Regions from separate parts of the Streptomyces sp. NPDC096205 genome, predicted to be linked through region 2. Evidence: predicted binding sites of a transcription regulator. Region 2 holds the regulator's gene; the other holds the start of a gene.
What was found. Region 2 encodes HspR, which represses chaperone genes until heat shock. Its sites were predicted from a motif close to TTGAGNNNNNNNNNCTCAA; they were not measured.

Region 1 (8,697 bases), on a different contig from region 2:
GAGCTGTGAGGCCGGGAGCTACTTCTCGAAGCCGCGGTTGAGCTGGTGGAGCAGCCGGGCGAGTTCGGCCACCTCGTGGCGGTCCCAGTGGGCGAGCTTGCTGACGTAGCGGGCGCGGCGGGCCTCGCGGACGCGGCCGACGCGGGTGCGGCCCTCCTCGGTGAGGCGGACCAGCCAGGCGCGGCCGTCGGCGGGGTCGGGCTCGCGGGCGATCAGGCCCAGCTCCTCCAGGGCGCGCAGCTGGCGGGACATGGTGGCCTTGCCGACGCCGATGTAGCCGGCGAGGTCGGTGGCGCGCTGTCCGCCGCTCTCGTCGAGCCGGACCAGCAGGCCGTACGCGGAGGACTCCAGGTCGGGATGGACCTCGCGGGCCATCTCGCCCTGGTTGGCGCGGGCCCGCCGCAGAAAGACGGTCAGCTCGCGTTCGAGGGCCAGGAATTCCTGGTCCACACCACTCGGCGGGGCGTCGGATTCGCCCGGCCGCCCGCCACCGTTACCGCGCTCGTGCACGTCAGCACCCCTGCTCCGGTTTCCCGTTCCTGAAAGTTTCCGCCAAAGGCGACCATCGCCGCAGCTCGGTCAGTATTTCGCAGGCGTAGACCAACGGCGGTATCCGGACCCTCTTCCCTCACGGAGGTCTACGTGCGTAGCTTCGTAACCCTGCACATACTGGCATGCCCACGCCATGCCACGCGTTTCCCCCCACCGAGCACCACCGAGTCTTTCGAAAGGCACGTCATATGCTCGTGCACAGACCCGGAACCACTCGCCGCCGGCGCCTCACGCTCGCCGGCACCCTCGCCGCGGCCTTCTCCCTGCTGTTCACCACGCCCTCCTCGGCGGCCGACGTACCGCCGCGCGGCTCCGCCCACATGGGCATGGGCGTCATCGCCCACGACGGCCAGGACGGCACGCCCGTCCCCGGTGACGCCACCCAGACCGAGGGCGTGGACGTCAGCGGCCACCAGGGCAACGTCGCCTGGACGACCCTGTGGAACAGCGGCGTCAGGTGGGCCTACGTCAAGGCGAGCGAGGGGACGTACTACACCAACCCGTACTTCGCCCAGCAGTACAACGGCTCCTACAACGTCGGCATGATCCGCGGCGCGTACCACTTCGCGACCCCGGACACCACGAGCGGCGCCACCCAGGCCAACTACTTCGTCGACCACGGCGGCGGCTGGTCCCGCGACGGCAAGACCCTCCCCGGGGCCCTCGACATCGAGTGGAACCCGTACGGCGCCGCCTGCTACGGCAAGACGCAGTCCGGCATGGTCACCTGGATCCGCGACTTCCTGAACCAGTACAAGGCCCGCACCGGCCGCGACGCCGTCATCTACACCGCCACCAGCTGGTGGAAGCAGTGCACCGGCAACTACGGCGGCTTCGCCTCCTACAACCCCCTCTGGATCGCCCGGTACGCCACCGAGGTGGGCGAGCTGCCGGCCGGATGGGCGTACTACACCATGTGGCAGTACACCTCGAGCGGCCCGACGGTCGGTGACCACGACAAGTTCAACGGCGCACTGGACCGCGTCCAGGCGCTGGCGCTCGGCTGATCCGAGCTCCCGCTCCGCGCTCCCCACAACAGGGCGAAGGCCCGGGCCTCCCTCACGGGACCCGGGCCTTCGCTCTTCTCCCCATGGCGTCCGTCACGCCGCCACGGGAACCTCGGGGGTCGCGGTGCTGGTGGCCGGGGTGAGGGCCAGTTCCAGGACCTGGCGGACGTCGGTGACGGCGTGGACGTCCAGCTTGTCGAGCACCTCGGCCGGGACGTCGTCCAGGTCGGGCTCGTTGCGCTTGGGGATGATCACCGTGGTGACCCCGGCGCGGTGGGCGGCCAGGAGCTTCTGCTTCACACCGCCGATCGGCAGGACGCGTCCGGTCAGGGAGACCTCGCCGGTCATCGCGACATCCGTACGGACCAGGCGGCCGCTCAGGAGCGAGGCCAGGGCCGTCGTCATCGTGATGCCCGCGCTCGGGCCGTCCTTCGGGACCGCGCCGGCCGGGAAGTGGATGTGCACGCCCCGGTCCTTCAGGTCGGCGACGGGGAGTTCCAGCTCGGCCCCGTGGCTGCGCAGGAAGCTCAGCGCGATCTGGGCGCTCTCCTTCATGACGTCGCCCAGCTGGCCCGTCAGGGTCAGACCGGCCGCGCCCGTCTCCGGGTCGGCCAGCGACGCCTCGACGTACAGGACGTCACCACCGGCCCCGGTCACCGCCAGGCCCGTCGCCACACCCGGGACCGCCGTACGGCGCTCGGCCGGGTCCTGCGCGGACTCGGGCACGTGGTGCGGCCGCCCGATCAGACCCCGCAGGTCATCGGCACCGACGGTGAAGGGCAGCTGCCGCTCGCCCAGTTCGTGCTGGGCCGCGACCTTGCGCAGCAGCCGCGCGATGGACCGCTCCAGCGTGCGCACGCCCGCCTCGCGGGTGTACTCCCCGGCCAGCTTGCGCAGCGCGCCCTCCTCCAGGACGACCTCGTCCTTGTCCAGGCCGGCCCGCTCCAGCTGACGCGGGAGCAGGTGGTCCCGGGCGATGACGACCTTCTCGTCCTCGGTGTAGCCGTCCAGCCGGACCAGCTCCATCCGGTCGAGCAGGGCCTCGGGGATGGCCTCCAGGACATTCGCCGTCGCCAGGAAGACCACGTCCGACAGATCGAGCTCCACCTCCAGGTAGTGGTCCCGGAAGGTGTGGTTCTGCGCCGGGTCCAGCACCTCCAGCAGAGCCGCCGCCGGGTCGCCCCGGAAGTCGGACCCCACCTTGTCGATCTCGTCCAGCAGCACGACCGGATTCATCGACCCGGCCTCCTTGATGGCCCGCACGATGCGCCCCGGCAGCGCACCGACGTACGTACGCCGGTGTCCCCGCACCTCGGCCTCGTCGCGCACACCGCCGAGGGCGACCCGGACGAACTTGCGCCCCATCGCATGGGCGACGGACTCCCCCAGCGAGGTCTTGCCGACACCGGGAGGCCCGACGAGCGCCAGCACAGCCCCACCGCGCCGCCCGCCGACGACACCCAGCCCGCGGTCGGTACGCCGCTTACGCACCGCCAGGTACTCGGTGATGCGCTCCTTCACGTCCTCCAGGCCCGCGTGCTCGGCGTCGAGCAGGGCCTTGGCGCCCTGGATGTCGTACGCGTCCTCCGTGCGCTCGTTCCACGGCAGTTCCAGAACGGTGTCGAGCCAGGTCCGGATCCAGGACCCCTCGGGCGACTGATCGGACGCCCGCTCCAGCTTGTCGACCTCCTTGAGCGCGGCCTCCCGCACCTTCTCCGGCAGGTCGGCGGCCTCGACACGGGCGCGGTAGTCGTCGGACTCCTCGCCCTCCTGCTCGCCGTTGAGCTCGCGCAGCTCCTTGCGTACGGCTTCCAGCTGGCGGCGCAGCAGGAACTCGCGCTGCTGCTTGTCGACGCCCTCCTGGACGTCCTTGGCGATGGTCTCGGCGACGTCCTGCTCCGCGAGGTGGTCGCGCAGCTGCTGGGTGGCGAGCTTCAGCCGGGCGACCGGGTCGCTGGTCTCCAGCAGTTCGACCTTCTGCTCGATGGTCAGGAAGGGCGAGTAGCCGGAGTTGTCCGCCAGCGCGGACACGTCGTCGATGGCCTGCACCCGGTCGACGACCTGCCAGGCGCCGCGCTTCTTCAGCCAGGTCGTGGCGAGGGCCTTGTACTCCTTCACCAGCTCGGCGACGGCACCGGGCAGCGGCTCGGGCACCGTCTCGTCGATCCGGGTGCCCTCGACCCACAGTGCGCGCCCGGGCCCCGTGGTCCCGGCGCCGATCTTCACTCGGCCCCGCCCGCGGATCAGCGCGCCCGGGTCGCCGTCGGCCAGCCGGCCGACCTGCTCCACGGTCCCGAGGACGCCCGTGCCGGCGTACGTCCCGTCGATGCGCGGCACCAGGAGCACCCTGGGCTTGCCGGGCTCCGTGCGGGCGGCGGCCTGGGCGGCCTCCACCGCGGCCCGTACGTCCGTGTCGTTGAGGTCCAGCGGAACCACCATCCCGGGCAGCACGACCTCGTCGTCGAGCGGCAGCACAGGCAGGGCCAGCGGTGTGAACGCCGTGGACTCAGCAGCCATGATCTCCCCTTCGGCAGTCAAGTTGAGCTATGCCGACTCAATGCATGTGAGCCCCGGGATGTTCCCGACCCGCTGTTCGCTCTGAGCGATCACCTCTGCCGGACGACCGGCGCCCCACCTACGGTAGGCCCAGGTAATAGCCACTACGCATCATCACCTATTACGGGGGCGGGACATGAACGAGTTCGTACGGGCCTGGATCGACGGCTGGGTCGTCTCGCGCGGGGCGGCGGAGCCGTACGCCGAGCCCTGGGGCTGGACGATCGACTCGGGCCAGCTGAAGGAGGTCACCCGGCACGTCCTCGGGGCGGTCGGCGACGACGTCGAGGAGACGGTCGTCCGCAAGGTGGCCGACTCGGTGACCGGTGAGGGCGTCTGGCTGAAGATCTTCCGCGACCCGGCCGACACGGCGGGCTGGCTGCGCGGCAACTGGTGGATCGACCCCGAGACCGGCTACCTGATGTCCCTCCCCCTCACCTCGACGGCCGCCCCCGACACCCCCTCCGGCTACCGCCTCACCTCCTGGACGAGGGCCGGGGTGACCCGCGTGATGCTCACCGCCGAGGACGGCTCCCTCGCCGCCCGCGGCCAGATCGCGGTGACCGGCCCCACCGCCGTGGCCGACCAGATCGAAACGGCCCCCCACCACCGCCGCAGGGGCCTCGGCTCCGTGATCATGCGCACCCTCCACCACGCCGCCGCCACCCAGGGTGCCCACACCGCCGTACTGGCCGGCACACCCGCTGGGCGCGGCCTGTACGAGTCACTGGGCTGGCGCGTGGAGGCCCTCCTGACCAGCGCGAAGCACCTGGGCAGCGAGGGACCCCACTGACCCGGGGCCCCGCGCCCCGACCGCCATCCCACCTGCCCCCTTCCCGCCGTATGCGACCGCGGGCCGTCGTGGGCCGGTCGCGCAGTTCCCCGCGCCCCTAAAGGACGTGGGCCGTTCCCGCCGTATGCGACCGCGGGCCGCCGTGGGCTGGTCGCGCAGTTCCCCGCGCCCCTAAAGGACGTGGGCCGTTCCCGCCGTATGCGACCGCGGGCCGTCGTCGGCTGGTCGCGCAGTTCCCCGCGCCCCTTAAGGACGCCACCGTCAGCCGCGTACGGCCGTAAGCCACCACGGGCGGTGGGCAATGCGGTCAGTCGCGTACGGCGGGGAGGGGACGGGACGGGGGGTTGTCCGCCCGCAGCGGCCGGCGGAAACCCAGTTCGACCCCTGTAGCCGACCAGATCGCCGGACCGAGGACGGACAACCCCCCGGCCCGGCCCCGGCCCACAACCGAACCGAATGCGCTACATCAGCCCCCACCGAAGCCGCGCAGGCCGCCGCAGGCATCCGGTGGTCGAAGCCACCAAAGCCTGAGCCGGCCCCAATTCCCCCGACACCCCGTCAGGAAAGTGCCAGGATGGCCGGATGGCCACCTCCTACGACATCCCCGAAGTCCTGGACCGTCGCGAGGGCCCGTACGGTGAGATCGTCCTGCGCCGGCACGGAAATTTGCTGCAGATCATCGCCAACGGCTGCTTCCTGATGGACACCTCGGACGGACGCTCGGAGCGCCTGCTCGTCGACGCCGCACTGGACGCCCTCGACGACAGACCCCGCCCTCACCTGCTGGTCGGCGGCCTGGGCGTCGGCTTCTCGCTCGCACACGCCACAGCGAACCCCCGCTGGGGACGCATCACCGTGGTCGAGCGGGAGCGCGCCGTCATCGACTGGCATCGGGACGGCCCCCTCACGGAACTTTCCGACGAGGCACTGAAAGATCCCCGCACCCGGATCGTCGAGGCCGATCTCCTCACACACGTCAATGAGACATACGCCACGTACGACGCCCTCTGCCTCGACATCGACAACGGCCCCGACTGGACCGTCTCGGAGGGCAACGACAGCCTCTACTCACCCCCCGGACTGGCAAGCTGCGCAAGGGCGTTGAGACCCGGCGGGGTACTCGCCGTATGGTCCGCCCAGCCCTCCCCGGGTTTTGAAGAAACCTTGTGGAATGCCGGATTCCAACGTGTGCGTACCGAAGAGATCCCCGTTGCCCGGGGCGTTCCGGACGTCGTGCACCTCGGCATCCGACCTGAATAGCAATGCCGTGGTGACTCCCCGTACGCTGCTTCCCTGACGCCGATCATTCAAGCGTCAATCGCAGACATGGGATCACCCCACTGATTCCGGAAAGCACACTTCAGGGGCGGGCGATGGAGCAGACACACACCTCCCACAACAACGGCACGGCGACGACCTCACCGGGCGCGCAGCGCCGGGTGCTGGTGGTCGAGGACGACGCGACGATCGTCGACGCCATCGCGGCCCGCCTGCGCGCCGAGGGATTTCTGGTGCAAACCGCAGGCGACGGACCGGCCGCGGTCGACACGGCCGAGGCCTGGCAGCCGGACCTGCTGATCCTCGACATCATGCTGCCCGGCTTCGACGGCCTGGAGGTCTGCCGCCGCGTGCAGGCCCAGCGCCCGGTGCCGGTGCTGATGCTCACGGCGCGTGACGACGAGACGGACATGCTGGTCGGCCTGGGCGTCGGCGCGGACGACTACATGACGAAGCCGTTCTCGATGCGCGAGCTGGCGGCGCGCGTGCACGTCCTGCTGCGCAGAGTCGAGCGCGCCGCACTGGCGGCGACGACGCCCCGCAGCGGCATCCTCCGACTCGGCGAGCTGGAGATCGACCACGCGCAGCGCCGGGTACGCGTCCGCAGCGAGGACGTCCATCTGACGCCGACCGAGTTCGACCTCCTGGTCTGCCTGGCGAACACGCCGCGCGCGGTGCTCTCCCGCGAGCAGCTCCTCGCCGAGGTGTGGGACTGGGCGGACGCCTCGGGCACCCGGACCGTCGACAGCCACATCAAGGCGCTGCGCCGGAAGATCGGCGCGGAGCGGATCCGTACGGTGCACGGCGTGGGCTACGCGCTGGAGACGCCGACGCCATGAGCGACGGGCGGAGAGCCGCACGGAGGAGCCCCGGGGAGCCCTGGGGCGGCGTACGCCCGTTCTCGATCAAGACCAAGCTGGGCGCGCTGGTCGTCATCTCGGTGCTGATCACCACCGGCCTCTCGGTGATCGCGGTGCACACGAAGACGGAGCTGCGTTTCATCACCGTCTTCTCGATGATCGCCACGCTGCTGATCACGCAGTTCGTGGCGCACTCGCTGACGTCGCCGCTGGACGAGATGAATCTGGTGGCGCGCTCGATCTCGTACGGCGACTACACGCGCCGGGTGCGTGAGAACCGCCGGGACGAGCTGGGCGACCTGGCCCAGACCATCAACGTGATGGCCGACGAGCTGGAGGCGCAGGACCGGCAGCGCAAGGAGCTGGTGGCGAACGTCTCGCACGAGCTGCGCACCCCCATCGCGGGGCTCAGGGCGGTGCTGGAGAACATCGTGGACGGGGTCACCGAGGCCGACCCCGAGACGATGCGCACGGCCCTGAAGCAGACGGAGCGGCTCGGCCGGCTGGTGGAGACGCTGCTGGACCTGTCCCGGCTGGACAACGGCGTCGTCCCCCTCAAGACCCGCCGCTTCGAGGTGTGGCCGTACCTCTCCGGCGTGCTGAAGGAGGCCAACATGGTCGCCTCGGCGCGCGCGGGGATCGCCTCCGGCTCGGGCAGCCACACCCGCGCGGACGTGCATCTGGCGCTGGACGTGTCGCCGCCGGAGCTGACCGCGCACGCCGACCCCGAGCGCATCCACCAGGTCGTGGCGAATCTCATCGACAACGCGGTCAAGCACAGCCCGCCGCACGGCCGGGTCACGGTCAAGGCGCGGCGCGGGGCGTATCCGGAGTCGCTGGAACTGGAGGTCCTCGACGAGGGCCCCGGCATTCCGCGGTCGGAGTGGCACAAGGTCTTCGAGCGGTTCAACCGCGGCGCGGTGACCCGGCCGCACGGCCCGGGCAGCGACGGCGGCACCGGTCTGGGGCTGGCGATCGCGCGCTGGGCGGTGGATCTGCACGGCGGCCGGATCGGAGTGGCCGAATCCGAGCGGGGCTGCCGGATCCTTGTCAGCCTTCCGGGGATCCCCCGGTCGGGAAGTTGACGTAGGGTTCGAACCGCAGTCCCAAGATCCACGAGCGTCCGCGCTGACGGACACGTGTGATCAGGCACAGGTCCGCGCCGATCAGGCGCCGGACCTGCATCGACGCACCCTTTGCGTACCCTCACAGAAGCGGAACCCCGCTTGTTTCCCGCCATTTACGGCGCCGAAACACCCCCTGCAATGTGACTTACGCGACGATGAACGGGCCCGACCTGACCTTCTCGGTCTGGGAGGCGTAGCCTTTATTCCCGCTGTCCATCACCTTGTGAAGCGGAAGAGGGCGGTTGCCGCCGTGTCGCCACAGTCCCCCAGTAACTCATCGAGCATCTCGACCGACGCCGACCAAGCGGGCAAGAACCCCGCGGCCGCGTTCGGCGCCAACGAGTGGCTCGTCGACGAGATCTATCAGCAGTACCTCCAGGACCCGAATTCGGTAGACCGTGCCTGGTGGGACTTCTTCGCCGACTACAAGCCCGGGGCCGCCGCGTCCCAGGCTGCGTCGGGTGCCGCGGCCGCGGGGGCCGCGGAGACCCCCACCACGGCTCCGGCCGCGACCGCGGCGGCTC
Region 2 (8,697 bases):
CATCGCGAACCTCCTGACCGAGCTCCTGCCGACACTCGACGACATCGGCCGCGCGCGGGAGCACGGCGAGCTCGTCGGCGGCTTCAAGTCCGTCGCGGAGTCGCTGGAGACCGTCGCCGCGAAGATGGGCCTGCAGCAGTTCGGCAAGGAGGGCGAGCCCTTCGACCCGACGATCCACGAGGCCCTGATGCACTCCTACGCGCCGGACGTCACGGAGACGACCTGCGTCGCGATCCTCCAGCCGGGGTATCGCATCGGAGAGCGCACCATCCGCCCCGCGCGGGTGGCGGTCGCCGAGCCGCAACCGGGCGCGCAGACGGTCAAGGCCGAAGGGGCCGACGAGAAGCCGGCCGGCGACGAGAAGGACGACAGCTCTGAAGAGGGCTGACGAATCCCGTGGGACCGGATCCCATGGGACCGGATCCCAAGTGACCGGAAAGGAGGGACGTCGGGGATGAGCACCAAGGACTTCATCGAGAAGGACTACTACAAGGTCCTCGGCGTCCCCAAGGACGCCACCGAGGCCGAGATCAAGAAGGCGTACCGCAAGCTCGCCCGCGAGTTCCACCCGGACGCCAACAAGGGCAACGCCAAGGCCGAGGAGCGGTTCAAGGAGATCTCCGAGGCGAACGACGTCCTCGGCGACCCCAAGAAGCGCAAGGAGTACGACGACGCCCGCGCGCTGTTCGGCAACGGCGGCTTCCGCCCCGGACCGGGCGCGGGCGCCGGCTCGTTCAACTTCGACCTGGGCGACCTCTTCGGAGGCGGCGCCCAGGGCGGAGGAGGAGCCGGCGGCTTCGGCGGTGGCTTCGGCGACGTCCTCGGGGGACTGTTCAACCGGGGCGGTGCCGCCGGCACCCGCACCCAGCCCAAGCGCGGCCAGGACATCGAGTCCGAGGTCACGCTGAGCTTCACCGAGGCCATCGAGGGCGCGACCGTCCCGCTGCGGATGTCCTCCCAGGCCCCCTGCAAGGCCTGCTCCGGCACCGGCGACAAGAACGGCACGCCGCGCGTGTGCCCGACCTGCGTCGGCACCGGCCAGGTGGCCAGGGGCTCGGGCGGCGGCTTCTCCCTCACCGACCCCTGCCCCGACTGCAAGGGCCGCGGTCTGATCGCGGAGAACCCCTGCGACGTGTGCATGGGCAGCGGCCGCGCCAAGTCCTCGCGCACCATGCAGGTCCGCATCCCCGCCGGAGTCTCCGACGGCCAGCGGATCCGGCTGCGCGGCAAGGGCGCGCCCGGGGAGCGCGGCGGCCCGGCCGGCGACCTCTATGTCGTCGTCCATGTCGGCGAGCACCCCGTCTTCGGCCGCAAGGGCGACAACCTGACCGTGACCGTGCCGGTGACGTATCCCGAGGCGGCTCTCGGCGGCGAGGTCCGGGTGCCCACCCTGGGCGGCCCGGCCGTCACCCTGAAGCTGCCGCCGGGCACGCCCAACGGCCGCACCATGCGGGCCCGCGGCAAGGGCGCGGTCCGCAAGGACGGCACCCGCGGCGACCTGCTGATCACCGTCGAGGTGAGTGTCCCGGCGGAGTTGTCGGAGAAGGCTCGTGACGCGCTCCAGGCGTATCGCGAGGCGACCGCGGGCGAGGTCGACCCGCGGGCGGAGCTGTTCGAGGCCGCGAAGGGAGCCTGAGTCGGATGGACGGCCGTCGTCCCCGCCCCCGCGGGGGTTTCTCACCCTATGAGTTGACCGACGAGACCCCGGTCTACGTCATCTCGGTGGCGGCTCAGCTGTCTGGCCTGCACCCGCAGACGCTGCGCCAGTACGACCGCCTCGGCCTGGTCTCCCCGGACCGCACGGCCGGGCGGGGCCGCCGCTACTCGGCCCGTGACATCGAGCTGCTCCGCCAGGTGCAGCAGCTGTCGCAGGACGAGGGCATCAACCTGGCCGGCATCAAGCGGATCATCGAACTGGAGAACCAGGTCGCCGCGCTCCAGGCCCGGGTCGCCGAAATGCAGGACGCCCTCGACGGGGCGGCGGCGGCCATGCGCCAGCGCGAGGCCGCGGTGCACGCGTCGTACCGGCGCGATCTGGTGCCGTACCAGGAGGTGCAGCAGACCAGCGCGCTGGTGGTGTGGCGGCCGAAGCGGCAGCCGGGGGACTGACGTTCCCCGACATACGGGAAGGGCCCGGAGGTTCGAGTGAACCTCCGGGCCCTTCCCATGTGGGCGGTCAGACGGCGGTGGCGCGGCGGCGGCGCTTGCCGAGCGCGGCGACACCGAAGCCGACGGCGAGCAGGACGCCCGCGACGGTGGCGTACAGGCCGGCACCGGAGCCGGTGGAGGCGAGTGAGCCGGAGGCGGTCGCGGAGCCGGAGGTGCCGCCGCTCGTGCCGGCCGCGGCGGTGGTGGACGCGGAGGCGGCCGGGGTCGCGGTGGAGCCGGCGGAGGCGGACGCCGAAGGAGTGGCGGACGGGGTGGCCGACGGCTGCGTGGACGGCGTCGCGGACGGCGAGCCGGTGGCGGCCTGGGCGGGCAGGACCTTGGCGTCGGCCAGGGAGTCGAGGAACAGCTCACCCTCCATGAAGTGCAGCGCGTGCAGCCGCACCCAGGTCTCCTTCTCGACCTCGGAGTCCTCGTCCAGCGAGAGGAACAGCTTCAGGGAGTCGGTGTCCCCGCCGGTGTTGAAGCCCTTCGCGAGCGGGGGCAGCTCGAAGTGGTTCGGGCTGGACTCCAGCATCTGCACGGCCTTGCCGTCGATCTCGGCCTCCAGGGCGAAGTCCATGCCCGGCAGGGCGTCGACCACCAGGCTGCGGTCGATGTCGTCGGGGAACTCGCCCGGACCGGTGGTGCGGGTGGTCAGCGACATCGGGGCGCGCTCACCCGGGTGCAGCCGGACACCGGCCGTCGGGTCCAGCCGCACGTCGATCGTGCCGGGCTTGATCGCCGGGTCCGTCTTGAACACCACGGTGTTGCGGGCCGGGTCGGCGGTGACGTTGCTGCGCAGGCTCTGCGCGGTGAGCGTGAAGTCGCCGTCGTTGGTGGGGTACTTGGCGCCGAGACCGAAGGTCACCTTCCAGGTGAACTCCTCGTGGGCCGGGACGGAGAAGGCGCCGAAGGCGTCCCCGGAGGCCGGGAAGAACAGGCCCTGCCACTGGCCGTCCTGACGGCCCACCCGGGACTTGGTGGCCGGGGCGTCGAGCGCGGCGACGTCGAAGACGACCGAGTCGTTCAGCATCGGGCTGGGGCCGTCGGCCTCGCCGTTCAGCGCGGCCTGGAAGTCCTGCGCCGTGTCGGAGGAGTTGGTGACCGTGAGGGTCATCGTCCGGGTCTCGCCACCGCGCTTGACGGTGCTGTCCGGGACGGGCGCGCCGAGCGTCATCGTCAGCGGCTTGGTGCTCGTCCCCTCGGCGGCGATCGCGGTCGCCGGGAGGAAGGCGGAACCGGCGACGGAGGCGACGAGGATGGCGGCGGCGAGACGAGCGGACATGGTGGAGTCCCCCAAGGAACGAAAAAAGAGGCAGAGAGGAGAGAGGTGCCCCGCCTGCGACCGGCTCTCGGATGTCTCCGAGTCCCCCCGGCGGCCTGCGGTGCACCTATCTTCACCCCTGCTTCATCCTTGATCCATCGGTGGTTCGTCACTGCTTCGCAACAGCGCCGGAAGCCCCGATTCCACAGGTCAGGCGGGCGGCGTCGCCACGGACGTGTATCGGGAGAAGGTCTCCGTGCCGTCGGCGGTCACGGCCGAGACGACGTAGTGGCCGGTGGTGCCGCGCGGTGACGCCGGGTCGGTCCAGGTCGCGGCGCCCGCCGGAAGGGGCTGCGGCGTCAGCAGGACCCAGTCCTCCGTGGTGCGGTCCCAGCGGCGGACGTTGAAGCCGGTGGACTCGCAGGTGCCGGAGCAGGACCAGGCCAGCTCGGCCTGGCCGGAGGCGTTCGCCGTGGCGGTCAGGGTCCAGTCGTAGGTGTACGGCGGGTTCCAGGTCGGGTATAGGTAGTACTCGTTGATCTCCTCATGGGCGACCGCGGCCCAATTCCCCTGTGCAGCCAGGGAGTTGCCGTCCACGTCCACCGCGTCGACGTAGTACGTCCAGGACTCGTCGTCGACGACCTGGACGTCGGCGTACTCGGTGGTGCCCGGGGCGACGGTGGCGATGCGCTCGGGCGTGCCGGCCGGGGGCATGCCGGGGTACTCCTGCAGGACCCGGTAGACGTCGTACGCGGCGAGGTCGGCGGCGGGGCTCGCGTCCCAGCGCAGGACCGTGCCGTACTCGGTGCCCGTGAGGGCGAGGCCGGTCACGGCGGGCGGCGGGGTGGCGTCGGCGCGGGTGGCGCTGCCCGTCTGCGAGGCCTCGGACTCACGGCCCTGGGCGTCGACCGTGTGGACGCGGTAGGAGTACGCCGTGCCGACCTCGGCGGTGGTGTCGGTGCAGGCGTACCGCGGGTGCGGGTCGTCCGGGACGCTGATGCGGGCGGGCGCGCAGGTGACCGGCTCGGGCGTGCCGGAGCCGGCCCAGCGGTAGACACGGAACGCCTCGGGGCCGTTCGCGGGCGAGGTCCAGGAGACCTCGATGCCGCCGGCGGCGCTGCGTACGCCGTCCAGGTGCGGCACGGCGAGCGGGCGGCTGAACTCCAGCACCGGGGAGGTGGCGGTGTTCCCGGCGGCGTCGGCGGCGGTGACGCGGTAGTACGAGGTCTCGCCGTAGGGCGCCGTCGCGTCGCGGTAGGCGGGCGTGCCGACCGTGGCGATCCTGGTGAACGCGCCGGTGGGGGAGGAGGCCCGCTCCACGCCGTACGACACGGCGTCCGGGTCGCTGCCCCACTCCAGGTCGACGCCCGTCCAGTTGTCGTGGCCGGCGCTCGGAGCCGTCAGGTGCGGGGCGGTCCGGTCGGCGGTGGTGACGGCCGCGGCGGCGCTGCCCGCCGACTCGTTGCCGGCCCGGTCCACGGCCCGCACCTCATAGGCGTACGAGGCTCCCGTGGCCGGAAGTACCTCGGCGAAGGACGTCTCGGTCAGCAGGGCGGGGCCGCTGACCAGGGCGGCCTCGGCCGCGCCCGGGTCGCGCCGGTAGACGCGGTAGCCGGCGAGGTCCATCTCCCGGTTCGGCGCCCAGGTCAGTCCGGCGCGGCCCGACGTCTCGTCGTACGACGTGACCGTCCCGGTCGGCGCGAGCGGGGTGACCCGGTCGGTGCCCGGCGAAGTCGCCGGGGTGTAGGCGAACTTGACGCTGGCGGGGCCGGTCCAGTTGACGTAGTCGACGCGCAGGGTGTGCTCGCCCGCGGGGACGTTCAGGTCGAGCGTGCCGGAGACGGTGGAGCGGCTGTCCTTCCACAGGTCGATCCGGCGCTCGCCGTCGAGGTAGACGCGGATGCCGTCCTGGCCGGAGGCGGTGAGGGCGAAGGGGCCGCCGGAGCCGAAGTCGCGGGTCAGGGTCCAGCGGACGCCGAAGTGGTTGTGCCGTAGGCCCGCCGGGGCGCCCCGGCCCCAGTCCTCGTCGACAGCGTCGTCGCAGTCGGTGCTCTGCGGGGTGCCGGAGAAGGCGGTGTTCGCGAAGACCTCCCGGGTGAACTCCGGCGCGGCGCAGCCGGTGGAGGCGGAGGCGGGCGCGGCGACGACGGCCAGGAGACCGCCGGTGGTGGCCAGCACCACCGCGGTCGCGGCGGCGGCGGTGGAGCGTCTGGGTCGGTACATGGGGTCCTCTCTCAGAACAGCTGTCGTGATCACGACTCGTGGAGAAAGGGATTGGTTGTGCAGGGGAGTTGTGACCGGTTGTGCAGGTGTTTCGCTGTGTCTTCACGTACTGAACGGAATGTGATGTTGTCATCTCGTTAAGTGATAAGCCTTGACGCTGCAGTGCCGTGCCGCGTTGTCTTTTCAGTCACCTGGGCGTGATGTAGCGCCCATGTCCGCAACGCAATGAAGTGAGCCCCCGAATGCGTCGTATCGCCATATCCGTGGTCGCGTCCACGCTGACCCTCTCCCTCGCCGGCTGCGGCGTGCTCGGAGCCACGGGGGACGGCGGTGGCGCGAGCCCGACGAAGGGCAACGACATCACGGTGGGCCTGCTGCTGCCGGAGAAGAAGAACTCCCGGTACGAGAAGTTCGACTACCCCATCATCCGGGACAAGGTCGCCTCTCTCACCCGTAACCAGGGCAAGGTGACCTACGCCAACGCCGAGCAGGACGCGGACAAGCAGGAGGGCCAGCTCGAGAAGATGGTCGCCGACGGTGTCGACGTCATCCTGCTGGACGCCGTCGACGCCAAGGCGATCGCGGGCGCCGTGCAGCGCGCCAAGGACGCCGGCATCCCGGTCATCGCCTACGACCGGCTGGCCGAGGGCCCGATCGACGCGTACATCTCCTTCGACAACGAGCTGGTCGGCGAGGTGCAGGGCCGCACCCTGCTGGACGCCCTGCCCAACGCCGACTCGTCCGACAAGATCGTCATGATGAACGGCTCGCCGACCGACCCGAACGCCAAGCAGTTCAAGGACGGTGCCCTGGCGGAGCTCACCGGCAAGGTGACGATCGCCAAGACCTACGACACCGAGGACTGGGATCCCAAGAACGCCCAGGCCAACATGACCGAGGCGATCGAGGCGATCGGCGCGGACAACATCGTCGCGGTCTACTCCGCCAACGACGCCATGGCCGGCGGCATCATCAAGGCCCTCGAGGCGGCGGGCGTCACCAAGCTGCCGCCCATCACCGGCCAGGACGCCGAACTGGACGCCGTGCAGCGGATCGTCTCCGGCGACCAGTTCATGAGCGTGTACAAGTCCTACCCGGCCGAGGCCGAGGCCGCGGCCGAGATGGCGGTCGCCCGGGTCCAGGGCCGCGACATCCAGTTCGACGCCCTCACCCGCGACAAGGTCGACAGCCCGACCAACGAGGACATCCCGGCGCAGCTCGTCAGCGTGGTCGCGCTGACGCAGGAGAACATCGCCGAGACGGTCGTCGCCGACGGCATCTACAAGGTGTCCGACATCTGCACGGCCAAGCTCGCGGACGACTGCGACGAGATCGGCCTCAAGTAGGGCCGGCCGGCCCGGTCACCGCCGGGTCGTCGCGTACTCCCGGGAGCCTGGGTGCTCCAGCGCGGCGGCCGGGAGATCCGGCGGGCGTGCCTGGCCCTGGGCCTGCGCCTGGGCCTGCCACAGGACACGGGCGGCCTGGATGCGGTTGCGCACGCCCAGCTTGGCGTAGACGGCGCGGATGTGGTCCTTCACGGTGTGCCCGCTGATGCCCAGCCGGCCGGCCACCTCCGCGTTGGACGCGCCTTCGGCGAGCAGCTCCAGGATCTCCCGCTCGCGGCGGCTGAGGGCGTTCAGCAGCGTCCGCGCGGCCGCCGTCTCCTCGGTGAACCGTCCGGGCCGTACGAAGGCGTCCACCAGGATCGCGGCGGGGGCCGGGGCGAGGGCGACGCTGCCGGCCGCCGCGGCCCGTACCGCCCAGGGCAGATGACGGACGGTGTCGGCGCGCAGCAGGACGCCGCGTACGTCATGGCGTAACAGCAGGCGAGTGGCCTGCTCCGATAAGCGGCTCACCAGCACGATGCGCGCCGGTCCCGGGCCGGGGTGGGCACGCACGGCTCTCAGTGCGTCCTCGGGGCTGTCGTGGCTGGCGACGAGGACGTCCGGGCGGCTCCCGCGTACCACGTACGGGGCCTGTTCCGGCCGTCCCTCGCCGACGACCCAGAGGCTGCCGTCGTCCTCCAGGACCTGCCGTACCCCCGCGCGTTCCAGCGACTTGTGTCCGAGGATGCCCACACGTATCACGGTCTGTCTTCCTCTCCGGTCAAGCGGCGGTTCTGCAGCGCTCTTTTTTTGGGGGTGACCGCCCCGGTGGCGGGTGCGGTGGCGTGCGCCGGTTCGTGCGCGGCGCTGACACCTGTGCGTCGCCCAGCTTGCACAGTGCGTACAAAACGTCGCTACCTTCAGCTTGTTGCACGCGGACGATGCGGGGGCCGGGAGAAACCGGACACAACTGCCCTTTTCTCACCCCTGGTCGGGGGGAGGCGTGTTGCGGGAGCCGGTCCGGGCCGCGCATAGTTGCGCTGCGAGAGGCGGGAGTCGGGGGTGGGATGGGCGATGGCCGGGCACGGGACGGAGCAGCACCCTCACGGTGCCGACCGGCTGTGCGAGATCGGCGACCGGGTGTACTCCCGCGCCGTACGGCGCGGCAGGGTGACCCGCACGGACGCCGCGCAGGCCCCGTGCCTCCTCGACCTGGCCCTGCTGCACCCGGACCCCGACGACATGGACTGGCTGGTGCCGACCGCGCCCCAGGAGGTCATGACCCGGCTGCTGCGCGGGGTCTACGACGAGGTCAGCGCGAGCCAGCGGCGGGTGGGCGCGGCCGTGGCCGCGGTGGAGCGGTACGCGGGCCTGGGCGGCGGCACGCAGCCCGCGGCGGGCGGTGAGGGCAGCGCGATCCGGGTGCTGGACGGGCCGGCCCGCATCCAGGCGGCCCTGGACGAGGCGACCGACGCCTGCACGTCCGAGGTGCTCACCGTGCAGCCCGGCGGCATCCGGCGCGAGCACGAGCTGACCGAGGGCCTGCACCGGGCGCTGGCGCTGCGCTCGCGCGGGGTGCGGATGCGGGACCTGTACAACCATGTCGCCCGGCACGGACAGGGCTTGTTGCACTATCTGGAGTTGATGGGCGACGCGGTCGAGGCGCGCACCCTCGACGAGGTCATCGAGCGGCTCATCCTCTTCGACCGCACGGTCGCCTTCATCCCCGCCAACGCC

Region 1: lon (endopeptidase La) is a predicted target of HspR. The motif match lies at 4,099-4,117, and genes of this name have one in related genera.

The regions. Positions count from the first base shown of each region.
Region 1 is NZ_JBIWFS010000007.1:120,195-128,891, forward strand. Features, by position in the region: gene ACIQ6Y_RS25395 (protein phosphatase 2C domain-containing protein) at 1-9, shown strand, start outside; gene ACIQ6Y_RS25400 (MarR family winged helix-turn-helix transcriptional regulator) at 19-510, opposite strand; gene ACIQ6Y_RS25405 (lysozyme) at 741-1,559, shown strand; gene lon (endopeptidase La) at 1,653-4,076, opposite strand; gene ACIQ6Y_RS25415 (GNAT family N-acetyltransferase) at 4,252-4,908, shown strand; gene ACIQ6Y_RS25420 (spermidine synthase) at 5,491-6,168, shown strand; gene ACIQ6Y_RS25425 (response regulator transcription factor) at 6,282-7,025, shown strand; gene ACIQ6Y_RS25430 (ATP-binding protein) at 7,022-8,131, shown strand; gene ACIQ6Y_RS25435 (multifunctional oxoglutarate decarboxylase/oxoglutarate dehydrogenase thiamine pyrophosphate-binding subunit/dihydrolipoyllysine-residue succinyltransferase subunit) at 8,424-8,697, shown strand, end outside.
Region 2 is NZ_JBIWFS010000003.1:510,279-518,975, forward strand. Features, by position in the region: gene grpE (nucleotide exchange factor GrpE) at 1-388, shown strand, start outside; gene dnaJ (molecular chaperone DnaJ) at 455-1,636, shown strand; gene ACIQ6Y_RS14640 (heat shock protein transcriptional repressor HspR) at 1,642-2,109, shown strand; gene ACIQ6Y_RS14645 (hypothetical protein) at 2,177-3,433, opposite strand; gene ACIQ6Y_RS14650 (PA14 domain-containing protein) at 3,623-5,635, opposite strand; gene ACIQ6Y_RS14655 (sugar ABC transporter substrate-binding protein) at 5,878-6,981, shown strand; gene ACIQ6Y_RS14660 (LuxR C-terminal-related transcriptional regulator) at 6,997-7,713, opposite strand; gene ACIQ6Y_RS14665 (LuxR C-terminal-related transcriptional regulator) at 8,035-8,697, shown strand, end outside.